DNA from 3 places in the Ruminococcus bovis genome. Region 2 is predicted to be linked to each of the others. Evidence: predicted binding sites of a transcription regulator. Region 2 holds the regulator's gene; each other region holds the start of a gene.
What was found. The regulator Rex, encoded in region 2, represses fermentation and respiration genes when NADH is low (regulators of the CRP and FNR family bind a similar motif). The targets are predictions, from matches to a motif close to ATTGTTAANNNNTTAACAAT.
Positions count from the first base shown of each region.

Region 1: a site for Rex is predicted at 2,669-2,688, ahead of adhE (bifunctional acetaldehyde-CoA/alcohol dehydrogenase). Genes of this name have one in related genera too.
Region 3: a site for Rex is predicted at 2,969-2,988, ahead of E5Z56_RS03580 (phosphoglycerate kinase). Genes of this name have one in related genera too.

Region 1 covers NZ_CP039381.1:495,416-500,512, forward strand. Annotated here, with positions in the region: gene adhE (bifunctional acetaldehyde-CoA/alcohol dehydrogenase) at 1-2,621, opposite strand, end outside; gene E5Z56_RS02440 (LysR family transcriptional regulator) at 2,805-3,725, opposite strand; gene E5Z56_RS02445 (ABC-F family ATP-binding cassette domain-containing protein) at 3,753-5,097, opposite strand, start outside.
Region 2 covers NZ_CP039381.1:1,905,743-1,910,839, reverse strand. Annotated here, with positions in the region: gene E5Z56_RS08995 (aconitate hydratase) at 1-382, shown strand, start outside; gene E5Z56_RS08990 (NADP-dependent isocitrate dehydrogenase) at 464-1,672, shown strand; gene E5Z56_RS08985 (redox-sensing transcriptional repressor Rex) at 1,692-2,351, shown strand; gene E5Z56_RS08980 (leucine-rich repeat domain-containing protein) at 2,433-4,187, opposite strand; gene E5Z56_RS08975 (leucine-rich repeat domain-containing protein) at 4,355-5,097, opposite strand, start outside.
Region 3 covers NZ_CP039381.1:739,960-745,056, reverse strand. Annotated here, with positions in the region: gene gpmI (2,3-bisphosphoglycerate-independent phosphoglycerate mutase) at 1-831, opposite strand, end outside; gene tpiA (triose-phosphate isomerase) at 862-1,629, opposite strand; gene E5Z56_RS03580 (phosphoglycerate kinase) at 1,711-2,919, opposite strand; gene trmL (tRNA (uridine(34)/cytosine(34)/5-carboxymethylaminomethyluridine(34)-2'-O)-methyltransferase TrmL) at 3,120-3,620, opposite strand; gene E5Z56_RS03570 (hypothetical protein) at 3,744-3,926, shown strand; gene E5Z56_RS03565 (ABC transporter permease) at 3,968-5,097, opposite strand, start outside.

The sequences.
Region 1 (5,097 bases), 1.0 Mb from region 2:
TCTGAGATTAATGGGTATCTTGGGTTAGCACCTGTACACTGGTCATCAAATGCATCTTCACACATACTGTCTAGTGTTTCTAGGAACTTATCTTCTTCAATGCCGTAATCCTTGATTGTCTTCTTAATGCCAACTCTTTCCTTTAGCTCGTCAATCATCTTGATTAGGTTTTCTACCTTTTCTTCATCTGTCTTACCCTTTACGCCTAGGTATTCACCGAATTCAGCATATCTTCTCATTGTGTGTGGGTAAGCATACTGGCTGAATGTACCCATCTTTCTTGGGCATTCTGCAGCATTGAATCTGATTACTAGGTCGATTAGTAGAGCATTTGCAATACCGTGTGGTAGGTGATGGTAAGCACCTAGCTTATGAGCCATTGAGTGACATACACCTAGGAATGCATTTGCGAATGCCATACCTGCCATTGTAGCTGCGTTAGCCATCTTTTCTCTTGCTACCGGTTCGTTAGGACCGTTATCGTAACATGTTGGTAGGTATTCAAAGATTGTCTTTGCAGCCTTTAGAGCTAGACCGTCTGAATAATCTGTTGCCATAATTGATGCATAAGCTTCTAGAGCATGTGTTAGTGCGTCAACACCTGATGCAGCTGTTAGACCCTTAGGAGCTGTCATATGCATATCTGTATCAACAATAGCCATCTTTGGTAGTAGCTGATAGTCAGCTAGAGGGTACTTAATACCACTCTTTTCGTCTGTGATAACTGCGAATGGAGTTACTTCTGAACCTGTACCTGCTGATGTTGGAACTGCAATGAAGTAAGCCTTCTTACCCATTTCAGGGAATGTGTAAACTCTCTTACGGATGTCGATATATCTCATAGCCATATCCATAAAGTCTACTTCAGGATGTTCATACATTACCCACATAATCTTACCGGCATCCATTGCTGAACCACCACCGATTGCGATAATGCAATCAGGTTCGAATGCTGTCATCTGCTTTGCACCTTCCTTAGCACAAGCAAGTGTTGGGTCTGGAGCAACATCAAAGAATGTTGTATGAACAATGCCCATTTCGTCTAGCTTATCTGTTACAATCTTTGTGTAACCATTCTTGTATAGGAACTGGTCTGTTACGATAAATACTCTCTTCTTACCCATAACATCTTTTAGTTCCTGTAGTGCTACTGGTAGGCAGCCCTTCTTCATATATACCTTTTCAGGTGCTCTGAACCAAAGCATATTTTCCCTTCTCTCTGCTACTGTCTTAATATTAATTAAGTGCTTTACGCCAACATTTTCTGATACTGAGTTGCCACCCCATGAGCCACAACCTAGTGTTAGTGAAGGCTTTAGCTGGAAGTTATATAGGTCACCGATACCACCGTGTGATGATGGTGTATTTACAAGGATTCTACATGTCTTCATTCTGTTTGCGAATGTATCAATCTTATCCTTTTCTGTTACTGCGTTACAGTATAGAGAAGATGTATGACCGTAACCACCATCAGCGATTAGGTGTTCTGCCTTATTTAGAGCATCTTCAAAATCTTCTGCCTTATAGAAAGCTAGAACAGGAGAAAGCTTTTCGTGAGCGAATTCTTCTGCAATGTCAACGCTTTCAACTTCACCGATGATAACCTTTGTATCAACAGGAACATCAACACCTGCTAGAGCAGCGATTGTGTGAGCTGACTGACCAACAATCTTAGCATTTAGAGCACCGTTGATGATGATTGTCTTTCTTACCTTTTCTGTTTCTTCAGGGTTTAGGAAGTAACAGCCTCTGTACTGGAATTCCTTCTTAACCTTTTCATAAATATCCTTAACAACGATTACTGACTGTTCTGATGCACAAATCATACCGTTATCAAATGTCTTTGAGTGGATGATTGAAGATACAGCTAGTAGGATGTCTGCTGAGCTATCAATGATAGCAGGAGTATTACCTGCACCAACACCTAGAGCAGGCTTACCACTTGAATAAGCAGCCTTAACCATACCAGGACCACCTGTTGCTAGGATAATGTCTGATTCTTTCATTAGTAGGTTTGTCATATCAAGAGAAGGAATATCAATCCAACCGATGATGTTTTCTGGAGCACCTGCCTTAACAGCTGCATCTAGAACAACCTTTGCTGCTGCGATTGTGCTTTTCTTTGCTCTTGGGTGAGGGGAAATGATGATACCATTTCTTGTCTTTAGAGAGATAAGTGTCTTAAAGATTGCTGTTGATGTTGGGTTTGTTGTTGGGATAACTGCACCTACAACACCGATTGGTTCTGCAACCTTGATTGTACCGAAACTTTCGTCTCTTTCGATAATGTCACAAGTCTTTGTGTTCTTGTATGCGTTGTAAATATATTCTGCTGCGTAGTTGTTCTTGATTACCTTATCTTCTACTACGCCCATACCTGTTTCTTCTACTGCCAGTTTAGCCAGAGGAATTCTTGCCTGGTTTGCTGCAATTGCTGCTGCCTTGAAGATCTTGTCAACCTGTTCCTGTGTGTATGCTGAGAATTTCTTCTGTGCTTCTCTAACCTGTGCTAGTTTTGCTTCTAGTGCTTCTACTGAATCTACAATATTGCTATCTTTTACTTCTGTTACAACAGCTTTTTCTTCTGTTGCTTTAGCATTGTTCTTGCTATTCTTAGCCATAACTGAATCTCCTTAAATTCTTAAATAAATCCGTAGCTTTCCTACGGTTTGTTAAAATTTTAACACATTTAATCATACAAGTAAAATCTAAAATATGCATAACAATATATCAAAAATGATATAACTAAATAATTGCCTATATTTCGTGAAAAATATAGGCAATTTCTTGGTTATTATTTAGTTTTAATGTTCCTTAATAGAATTTTCAAGCTCATTTATAAATAATTCATCGAAAGAATCTAACTTTTGTTTTTTTCGATAAATCAGCACATCCTTGTACATTCCCACCTTGTCACTGCATTTTATTTCTTTTAAGCCATAAATATTAAGCAAATGCTTTGGCATTGGGGATACAAACATACAAGTGTTTTTCACTTTACTTAACAATTCAAGCTGACTTGCTCTTTCATAAACAAAGATATGTCTTTCATTATTATAACCCATATCTTCTTTCTGTAAATCATGTGCCGGTAATGAGGGTACATATGGATCGGCATGGCTTATAATAATATAATTGCTTAAATCTTCTGTTGTGACACTATTTTTTAAAGCTAATGGGTCATTCTTTGACACAACAATATTGTACTTAAATTGAAAAATATCCTTAGCCTCTAGTTTCTTTTCTTCAAGGTACTTTTTAAATGTTTCTTCATAATTCACATCATATCGTACAATACCCATTTTAAAGTCATTTTCCAATATATTGCGAATTGCTTGTTGGTTGTTGGTTTCTTGATAATAAATTTCTGCTCTTTTATCTTCATCAATTTTGCTACAGAAATTTACAAATGCTGATGAAATGTAGCTTGACCTTGGAACAGAAATTGAAAACTTTTGAGTGTTTCTCTTATTCTTAGAAAAAAGATTTTCCACCTGATCAACCTGTGCAAGAATTTTCTTTGCATAACCTAGGAATTCAATACCCTCAGGAGTAGGAATCATACCCTTGGAAGTTCTTTGGAAAATCTTTACACCCATTGACCTTTCAAGTTCTTTAATTGCTCTGGAAAGGTTAGGTTGACCCATATATAAATTCTCGGCAGCCTTGTTAATAGACTGAGTTTTCTCAATTTCTATTGCGTATTTTAAGTGGAGTAAGTTCATCTCCACACCCCCTATTAAATAAAAAGATTAGCTATTCTCAAGTTCTTCCCACTTCATAAATGCTTCTTCTTGGGAAGTTTGAAGTTCGTTTAGCTTTTCCGTATATTCCATAAGTTTCTCATAATCCGAAGTGATACTTTCATCAGCTAACATACTTTCTGTTTGGGCAATTTCTTCATCAAGCTTTTCAATTAAGGCTTGAATTTTCTTAATGTCATTTTGCTTTTTACGAATCTTAGCTCTTTCTTCTTTTTCCTTTTTATAATCATTAACCTTTGGTTTATCGTTTCTAACCTTTAGTTCAGGTGTATCAACAGGATTGTCCTTTGTTCTTTCTATAAAGTAATCGTAGTTTCCAAGATACTCAACAAAGCCTTTGTCTGTCATATACAAAATTCTATCGGCAATTTTATTTACAAAGTATCTATCGTGGCTGATTACAAGCAAAGTGCCTTCATATTCATTTAAAGTTTTTTCAAGACTTTCTCTTGAAAAAGTATCTAGGTGGTTGGTAGGTTCGTCAAGTAACAGGAAGTTATCTCCACTTAACATAAGTTTTAGCAAGTTAACTCTTGCCCTTTCACCACCGGACATTAGCTTTAACTTTTTAAATACTTCATCACCTCTAAAGCGAAATCTGCCTAAAGCAGTTCTAACTTCAGTTTCTGTCATATTAGGGAAAGTATCGTAAACTTCTGTATAGGCATCATTCTCTAGGTTTAAGTTGCCTTGCATTTGGTCAAAATAACCAATCTTTACACCTGTACCATAGTCAATATAACCACTATCAGGCATTTCCCTACCCAATAACATTTTAAATAAAGTGGTTTTGCCAATACCGTTGCCACCCATAATAACAACCTTTTCACCTTTTCTGATATGGAATGAAAGGTTACTGAAAAGATGATTATTGCCAAAAGACTTTTCAAGGTCTTTGCACATTACAACATCATTGCCACTTTCTTCATTTACATGGAACTTAAATCTTAAGTCGTGATTTTCTTCTTCCGGTGGCACTAGTTGTGCTTTTATTCTGTCAATTTCTTTCTGCTTGCTGGCAGCAGTAATATAGTTACGCTCTTGTGACCATTCAATCTGTTGTTGAATAATACCCTCAAGTCGCTTAATTTCTTTTAAATCGTTTTCGTATTTATTACGGATACTTTCTTGGTCTTTTTCTTTCTTATCCATAAAGGCTGAGTAGTTACCCTTATACATAATTAAGTGATTACAATAAAGTTCCATTGTTCTGTTTGTAACTGCATCAAGGAAATATCTGTCATGGCTGATAATAATAACACTGCCGTCAAAATCTTTCAAAAAGTTTTCAAGCCAAGATACTGCATTAATGTCAAGGTGGTTGGTAGGTTCA
Region 2 (5,097 bases):
AAAGGAACTAGGTTCATCAATTATTGTTGGTGGTGCTAACTACGGTCAAGGTTCTTCAAGAGAACATGCAGCACTTGCACCTCTATACCTAGGTGTTAAGGCAGTACTTGTTAAGTCATTTGCAAGAATTCACAGAGCTAACCTAATCAATGCCGGTATTCTACCACTAGAATTCTGTAATGAAGCTGACTATGACAAGATTAACCTAAATGATGAAATCACACTACCTGATGTTAAGGATATTATCGCTAATGGTGGAGATGTTAAGGTTGTTAACAAAACTACCGGTGAAGAAATTATGGCTAAGTGTGAACTAACAGATAGAACAAAGGCAATTATTATTGCCGGTGGTCTACTAAACTACACAAAAGAAAACGGCTAATTGTACATATTGAAAACCTATTTTCTAATGAAGATAGGTTTTCATTAAACTATAAATAAATACATAAGAAGGAGAATTACTATGGCTAAAATTCCTATGACCACTCCATTAGTTGAGATGGATGGCGACGAAATGACAAGAATCATTTGGAAAATGATTAAGGATATTCTTATCACTCCATATGTTGACCTAAAGACAGAATACTATGACCTAGGTCTTGAAAACAGAAATGCTACTAACGACCAGGTAACTGTTGACTCAGCAGAAGCAACTAAGAAATACGGTGTTGCAGTTAAGTGTGCTACAATCACACCTAATGCTGCAAGAATGACAGAATATGACCTAAAGGAAATGTGGAAGTCACCTAACGGTACAATCAGAGCAATTCTTGACGGTACAGTATTCCGTTCACCTATTATTGTTAAGGGTATCACACCATATATTCCAACATGGAAAAAGCCAATCACTATTGCAAGACATGCTTACGGTGATGTTTATAAGAATACTGAAATGGTTGTTAAGGGTGGTTCAAAGGCTGAACTTCTTGTTACTAAGCCTGACGGCACAACTGAAACTTCACTAATTCACGACTTTAAGGGTGACGGTGTTATTCAGGGTATGCACAACCTTGACAGCTCAATTTCTTCTTTTGCAAGAGCATGTTTCAACTATGCACTTGACCTAAAGCAAGACATTTGGTTTGCTACTAAGGATACAATCAGCAAAAAGTATGACCATACATTTAAGGATATTTTCCAGGAAATCTTCGACAATGAATACAAAGATAAGTTTGAAGAAGCAGGTATTGAATACTTCTACACACTAATTGATGATGCTGTTGCAAGAGTTATCCGTTCAGAAGGTGGCTACATTTGGGCTTGTAAGAACTATGACGGTGATGTTATGAGTGATATGATTGCTACTGCATTCGGTTCACTTGCTATGATGACATCTGTTCTTGTTTCTCCAGAAGGTATTTATGAATATGAAGCAGCTCACGGTACAGTTCAGCGTCACTACTACAAGCACCTAAAGGGTGAAGAAACATCAACAAATAGTGTTGCTACACTATTTGCTTGGACCGGTGCATTACGCAAGAGAGGCGAACTGGACTCTATTCCGGAACTATGTGACTTTGCTGATAAGCTTGAAAAAGCTACAATCACAACTATTGAAGACGGTGTAATGACAGGTGACCTTTATCTACTATCTACTCTTGAAAACAAGAAGAAAGTAAACACAGAGGAATTCCTTGTTGCTGTTAACGAAAGACTAAAGGCAATTCTTTAATTGAAAGGTGGCATTAGTAGTGCCAAAAAGTAATAAGATTTCTATGTCTGTTATCAGAAGACTTCCTAGATATTACAGATTTATCTCGGAACTTGCTGATAACGGAGAGCAGAGAATAAGCTCAGGTAAACTTGCTGAACTGATGAATGTTACTGCCAGTCAGATTAGACAGGACTTTAACTGCTTTGGTGGTTTTGGTCAGCAAGGTTATGGATACAGTATCTCATATCTAAAAAGTGAAATGGAAAACATACTTGGACTTAACAAGGTAAACAATGCTATTATTCTTGGTGCAGGTAACCTTGGTAAAGCAGTTGCACTTCACATTAACTTTGCTGAAAGAGGCTTTAACATTAAGGGTATCTTTGAGACTAACCCTAATATTATCGGTACAAAGATTAATGATATTGAGGTTATGCCTGAGTCACAAGTTGATGAATTTATCAAGAACAATGATATTTCAATAGCTATGCTATGTATTCCGAGACAAAGTGTTGCAACTATTATTGACAGACTTTACAACTGTGGAATTAAGGCATATTGGAATTTCTCTCACTTTGATATTGCCAGAAAATACAGTGATACTGTTGTTGAGAATGTTCATATGACAGATAGCTTAATGACTCTCTCATATAGAATGAACGAAAAATTAAAATCAGAAGAAAAAACTGAAGAATAATTATTAGGGCAGAAATTTTACTTTCTGCCCTATTTTTCTGCAACATAAAGCCTCCTACAGTACTACTATAGGAGGCTTTGTTTATTTAGCTATGAATTTTACATTTTTAGGAGCTTTTCCATTACTTTTAATTAGCTTTTTGTATTTCTTTAGTTTACTCTTTGGCACAGTAAACTTTGCTTTTGAATAAATTTTTGAAAACGCTGATTTTCCTACTTTACTCAACTTTGTTGATTTTATGTTTACTGACTTTAACTTTCTGTTGTTATTAAATGCACTATCCCCTATTGATTTTAGATTTTTGCCTAGAGTGATACTCTCTAGTCTTGTACAATCTTTAAAATCATATTTTCCAACATTAGTTAAAGAAGATGATGTTATTTTTTTCAGCTTAACGCACTTTTCAAATGTACCACGATAATACGGTGTTTCAATTAAAGTATACTTTTTATTAGGATTTTGTTTATATACTTTCCAAGCAGAAGAATGTAATTTTTTTAATTTAGGAATATCTACCGTTGACAAGTTTATGCAGTTAAAGAACGCAGATGAACCAAGTTCTTTTACCTTAGGCAACGATATTTTCTTTAAACTTTTACAACTATAAAATGTTCTTGCTCCTACAGTTTTTACATTAGGAACTGAAATGCTCTTTAACCTTGTACAACCTTCAAATGTACCATGATATTTATATCCTAAAAAGTGTGATTCAAATTCACCGTAATAGTGACCGGCACTATTTTTTGTAATATCGGTAACATCATGTTCTGCCCATTTCAGCATATACAATCCATCAACTTTTGGCAATGTGATAGTTTCCAAACTTTCACATTTTGCAAATGCTCCTGCACCAAGATAAGTTACATTATTAAGTTTGTTATTTGCATTTATTTTCTTCAATTTTTTACATTGATAAAACGTATCTGCACCTATAACTTTTGCCTTTGGAATATTGACACTTTCAAGTGAATAACAGTTGCTAAATGTACCCTCAATAAAAGACTTTTTACCATTTAGAGTATCTTCATCTACAACCCTACCACTATTCAATGTGGTAATATTAGGTAATGAAATATTCTTCAAGCTTTTACAATTATGAAATACTGACACACCCAAACTTGTAACATTATTTAGTATATTATTCTTATTGATTGTCTTTAACTTTTGACAGTCAAAGAATGTTCTGTCACCTAATTTTTTTACTTTAGGTATGTAAACATTTTCTAAGTTTTGACAATGCATAAACGCACCTACATAAACCCAAGGACTATAGTAATCACCAATAAGACAAACATCTGTCCCATCCTCAAAACCATTATAATGGGAAAATAATTTAACCTCATTATCATCTAGCTTTTGCAAATTTGGAAAAGAAATATTTTTTAGATTTTTACAATTCATAAATGCACCACCGTCAATTTGTGTTACATTTTTACCACCTTGAATACTTTTTAATTTTATCAAATCAAAGAAAGCACATTTTCCAATATGTTTCATTGAATTTGGAAGAATCAATGTTTCAACATTTTGAAAACCAATAAAGGTAAAGTCATCAATGCCTGTAATACCCTCAGAAATAACAATTGTTTTTGTATTATCTAATGCAATTTCATCCCAATAAAATGGATTTCCATTATTATAATCACTAGAAGAAACTCCACTATCAAAAAAACCTTTACCGGTAATTGTTAGGGTATTGGTAGTTTTATTATAAAATGCTTTAAAGATCTTACTATAAACATTAATCTCTATCTCATCAGTATCAGCTAATACATTAAACGGAACAACAGTAACCAATAACATAAATACTAAAAATAAGCTAATTAATTTTTTCATAAAATCACCTTCTAAGTGGCAAAAACTATTTTATAAATACACTATCTTATACATAAAATTATATTTTATATTGTATTTTTTGTCAATACTGTATAGTAATTTAGTAATTATAATACTTAAAATCTAAATCATAAAGCCTCCTACAGTATAACTATAGGAGGCTTTGTTTATTTAGCTATGAATTTTACATTTTTTGGAGCTTTTCCATTACTTTTAATTAGCTTTTTGTATTTCTTTAGTTTACTCTTTGGCACAGTAAACTTTGCTTTTGAATAAATTTTAGAAAATGCTGATTTTCCTACTTTACTCAACTTTGTTGACTTTATGTTTACTGACTTTAACTTTCTGTTGTTATTAAATGCACTATCCCCTATTGATTTTAGATTTTTGCCAAGAGTAATACTCTCCAGTCTTGTACAATCTTTAAAATCATACTTTCCAACATTAGCTAAAGAAGATGATGTTATTTTCTTTAGTTTAACACACTTTTCAAATGTACCACGATAATAATACTTTCTCTTAACCTTTTTAGGAATATATTCTGTTCCTTCATTTAGAAGTTTAAATTGTGTCCATTTTGTTGTTTGCAGATTACGCAACTTTGGCATATTAACTGATGTTAAATTAATACAATTAAAGAATGCAGATGAACCTAGAGTAGTTACCTTTGGTAAAGAAATTTTCTTTAAGCTTTTACAACTATAAAAAGTCCTTGCTCCTACAGTTTTAACATTAGGAGCTGAAATGCTCTTTAACCTTGTACAACCTTCAAATGTACCATAAACTCTGTCACAGGAACGCAAATCACTAATACACTCATAGTAAAAGTCAGTTGGTTGTTCATTATAGAACCGTAAATCACTTGCTTTATACTTTGTCATTTTTAGTTGCTGTACCTTTGGCAAAGAAA
Region 3 (5,097 bases), 1.2 Mb from region 2:
GTTCTTTCTTTCAAAACCGTCAAAGTTTTCATCAACAAGTGTTCTTGTGATTTCTCTTGCTCTGTCAGGTCTGAAGTTAAAGAATACAACAGAGTCATTAGCCTTGATTGTATCGCCACCTTCAATAACTGTAGGTAGTACGAATTCATCAGTAGTGTCCTTGTCGTAAGAAGCCTGTACTGCGTTAGGAGCAGTATCAGCCTTTTCGCCTTCACCATATACCATTGCAGAATAAGCCTTTTCAACTCTATCCCAACGGTTATCTCTATCCATAGCGTAGTATCTACCCATAACAGTAGCAATTTTACCTACGCCAATCTTAGCCATTTCTTCTTCACATTCAACAACAAAGTCCTTAGCAGATGATGGAGGAACATCTCTACCGTCTAGGAATGCGTGAACATAAACCTTCTTAAGACCTGCCTTCTTAGCTAGTTCAAGTAGGCCGTATAGGTGAGTGTTGTGTGAGTGAACACCACCGTTAGATAGCAGACCCATTAGGTGTAGTGAAGAATCATTGTTCTTAGCATTTTCAATAGCCTTAGTTAGAGCTTCATTCTGGAAGAAATCATCGTCTTCAATAGACTTAGTGATTCTTGTTAGTTCCTGATATACAACTCTACCGGCACCAATGTTTGTATGACCAACTTCTGAGTTACCCATCTGACCATCAGGAAGACCAACATCCATACCTGATGCACCGATTTTTGTAATAGGGTTTTCACCAAAGATTTTGCCTAGGTTTGGAGTCTTAGCAGAAACAATAGCGTTACCTGCGTCAAGAGAAATACCGAAACCGTCTAAAATCATTAGGATTAATGGTTTTTTCATTATAATCAATTCCTTATATTTAAATCAAAATTACTTAGATGCAGCAGCAACGATTGGCTGGAACTTTTCAGCAACTAGAGAAGCACCACCGATTAGACCACCGTCAACATCAGTCTTTGAAAGTAGTTCTTCACAGTTACCTGCGTTCATAGAACCACCGTACTGAATTGTAACTGCGTCAGCAACTTCCTGACCATATAGCTTAGCAAGTGTTGCACGAATGAAAGCACAAACTTCTTCAGCCTGATCAGCAGTAGCAGTCTTGCCTGTACCGATAGCCCATACCGGTTCGTAAGCGATAACAGTCTTCTTAACATCTTCAGCAGAAACACCGAATAGGTCAAGCTTAATCTGTCTTGCAATAACTTCTTCAGTAATGTCACATTCTCTTTCCCATAGAAGTTCACCAACACATACGATTGGCTTTAGACCATGAGCTAGAGCAGCCTTTGTTCTCTTGTTAACAGTTTCATCTGTTTCGCCAAAGTACTGTCTTCTTTCGCTATGACCTAGAACAACATAAGGAACACCCATTTCAGCTAACATCTGAGCTGAGATTTCGCCTGTGAAAGCACCACTTTCTTCCCAGTGACAGTTTTCTGCACCGATCTGAATGTTTGTGCCTTCTGTAGCTTCTAGTGCAACTGTTAGGTCAACGAATGGTACACAAGCGATAACTTCACAGTCAGCATCTTTAACCATAGGAGCAAGTTCTGTTAGTAGAGCCTTAGCTTCTGATGGAGTTTTGTTCATTTTCCAGTTACCGGCAATAATTGCCTTTCTTTTACTCTTATCCATTATGAATAATTCCTTTCAAAATAAAATATTAAAAATATTTATGTAAGGGCAGACTGTTGTCTGCCCCTTTATAATCTAAAATTATTTGTCAGCGATTACATCAATACCAGGTAGAACCTTGCCTTCTAGATATTCTAGAGAAGCACCACCACCTGTTGAGATGTGGCTCATCTTGTCAGCAAAACCTAGCTGAATTACAGCAGCAGCTGAGTCGCCACCACCGATGATTGTTGTAGCGTCTGTTTCTGCAAGAGCCTTAGCAACTGCGATTGTACCCTTTGCAAGAGTTGGGTTTTCAAATACGCCCATAGGACCGTTCCATACAACTGTCTTAGCAGACTTAACAGCATCAGCAAATAGCTTCTGAGTTTCTGTACCGATGTCAAGACCTTCCTTATCAGCAGGAATTTCTGTAGCAGGAACAACCTTAACTTCGATTGGAGCATCAATTGGGTCAGGGAAACCGTCACCGATTGTTGTATCAACAGGAAGAAGAAGTTTCTTGCCTAGCTTTTCAGCCTTTTCCATCATTTCCTTACAGTAGTCAATCTTGCTATCGTCAACAAGAGAAAGACCAACTTCATAACCCTTAGCCTTTAGGAATGTGTAAGCCATACCACCACCGATGATAAGTGTGTCACACTTTTCTAGTAGGTTAGAGATAACATTTAGCTTATCAGCAACCTTTGCACCACCAAGGATAGCAACGAAAGGTCTTACTGGGTTTTCAACTGCGTTACCTAGGTAGTCGATTTCCTTCTGCATTAGGTAACCAACAGCAGTATCTTTAATGTGCTTTGTAACACCGGCAGTTGAGCAGTGAGCTCTGTGAGCTGAACCGAAAGCATCCATAACGAAACAATCAGCTAGTGAAGCTAGTTCTGTTGAGAATGGTTCTTCATTCTTTGTTTCTTCTTTTCTAAATCTTGTGTTCTGTAGTAGAACAACATCGCCGTCCTTCATATTTGCAACAGCGTTCTTTGCATTTTCGCCAACAACTTCGTCATCAGCAGCAAATACAACTTCCTTGCCTAGTAGTTCAGAAAGTCTAACAGCAACAGGTGCTAGAGAGAACTTTTCTTCAGGACCGTTCTTTGGCTTACCAAGGTGAGAGCAAAGGATAACCTTGCCACCGTCATTCATAATCTTTTTGATTGTTGGTAAAGCAGCTGTAATTCTGTTGTCGTTTGTGATAACGCCATCCTTTAGAGGTACGTTAAAGTCACAACGGCAAAGAACTTTTTTGCCAGCGTAATTTACATCATCAACTGTAACTTTGTTTAAACCCATATTTAAACATCCTTTCAAATAAATTACTTATTAAAATCTGTTCCCAGATATAGTTAATTATATAACAATTTTGTAATGGTTTCAATAGATATAATGATTTTATCCCTACTTTTTTCAGAAATTTTTAGATATTTTTTCGTTATTTTTGGGATAATAAAATTATGCTTAAGTTTATGTAAAATAAAAGAAAATTATATTTATTATTCCCAATGATGTCTGTGTAGCTGACCATGGGTGAGAAGTGCCGGATAGTCCCATTGTCTCAGCACTTCATAGGCAGCAATAGCAACTGAGTTGCTAAGGTTCAGACTTCTTGCATCTTTAACCATAGGAATACGAACACAACTTTCTTTGTGTTCCATTAGTAAATGTTCAGGCAGTCCTCTTGTTTCCTTGCCAAAAAGCAAGTAACAGTTGTCGGGATACTCTACTTCTGTATGTTTATACAGTGCTTTAGTGGTGTACATAAAGTACTTTGCACCTTTAGTTTTCTCTAAAAAATCATCAAGACTATCGTAGTAAGTTATATCCAGTAAATCCCAATAATCAAGACCTGCTCTCTTTACTGTTTTGTCTGTAATCTGAAAGCCAAGTGGCCTAACAAGATGTAGCCTTGCACCTGTTGCAGCACAAGTACGAGCAATGTTGCCTGTATTTTGTGGAATTTCCGGTTCAACCAGTACAATATTCAGTGTTGCCAAAATAATCACCTCTATTCTTAATTATATACTAAATTGAAAAATAGTACAACATTCCTAAATTGGTTTTCATTCACTTTTATATAATTTTGTCTTTAGGTAAAAATACTTTTAGGAGGTGATTAAATGAATAACGGTGGAATGATGAAAGGTATTTGTGTTGGTTTAATGTCCGGTATTGCAGTAGGTATGATTGGTGAAAAGATGATGGATAATACCAAAATCAAAAAGCCTATGAAAAAGAAAATGAACAAGGCTATTCACGCAATGGAAGAAATGGTTGATACAGCATCATATATGTTTAAATAAAAAAATCCCACAACTATTTTTACTTAGTTGTGGGATAAATTTTAGTCTTTTCTAATGAAATAATCTTTCAAACATTTTGCAATAAATAATGCAGTAATAAAGAAGATTATCTGTAAGAATGTAAAGCTACTGTCACTTACGAAAGCTACAATTAAAGAAATAATTGTGATTACAATAAATGATGTAGTGATAAGGTACATAGCACCTTTACTTTCTTTTCCTACTTGATTAAACAGGTAGTAGGTAAAGAAGAACAGTAGTAGGATAATCGGTAAGAAAATCACACCTAAAACCAATGTACCGTTATATAGATTTAAGAAGTATGGATTGCCACCCATTAATGTTGAAGTTTCTGTCTGTATAGTAGAGGACAATGTATTTAACATATGTGAAATGCTAAATAGATTTTCCTTATCAATATAGTTATATACAAGGTGGAAATCTTTTAAAGCTATGTAGCACAGTACAAAAATAGCTAAAGGTAAAATTAAGAAAATTATTAATCTAAGTATTAGTGATGGTAGGTTGTTTATTATGAATTTACCTAAATAATTTTCACTGTGTTTTTCTTTAATAAATCTATAAGTTGAACCTAGGTTGTTAAGCCATAATCTGATTAAATAAACTGATGTGATAACAGTTAAGATAAATGAAATAATTGCAGTAAAATCATTTACGGCTAAATTTTTTTCATCAAAGTTAACCTTTTGGAAATTATCAAAACCTAAGAAGTAAAATTGGCTTCTTGAGTTACTGCCATCAACACAACTTACTGCAGTTAACTTTTCTTTTTCATAGTTATCTGTGCTGGTGTAGTTAATGTAAACTCTCTCTTTGTTATCTTTGAAGAAGTCATTAATAGTACCTTTTTTGTCATCATAAACACCTGTGATACGGTATCTTTCATCATTCATTATAAAGGTTTTACCTATCTGTGACTTGCCCTCAGCAATTTTTTTACCGAAGGTTTTGCTAACTACAGCAGTTTTGCTTTTTCCTTTTTCCATAACATTTGTGATACCCTCATCGGTATAAGAAATGTTATTGTACTTTAGGTAGTTGTGATTTATCAGTACAGGTGTAATTTTTGTGTTATTTACAGTAGTTGTACTAAGTTCACTACAAAATGAAGTGTCCTTAAAGTCCTCATATTGTTTTACCAGTTTTTCAT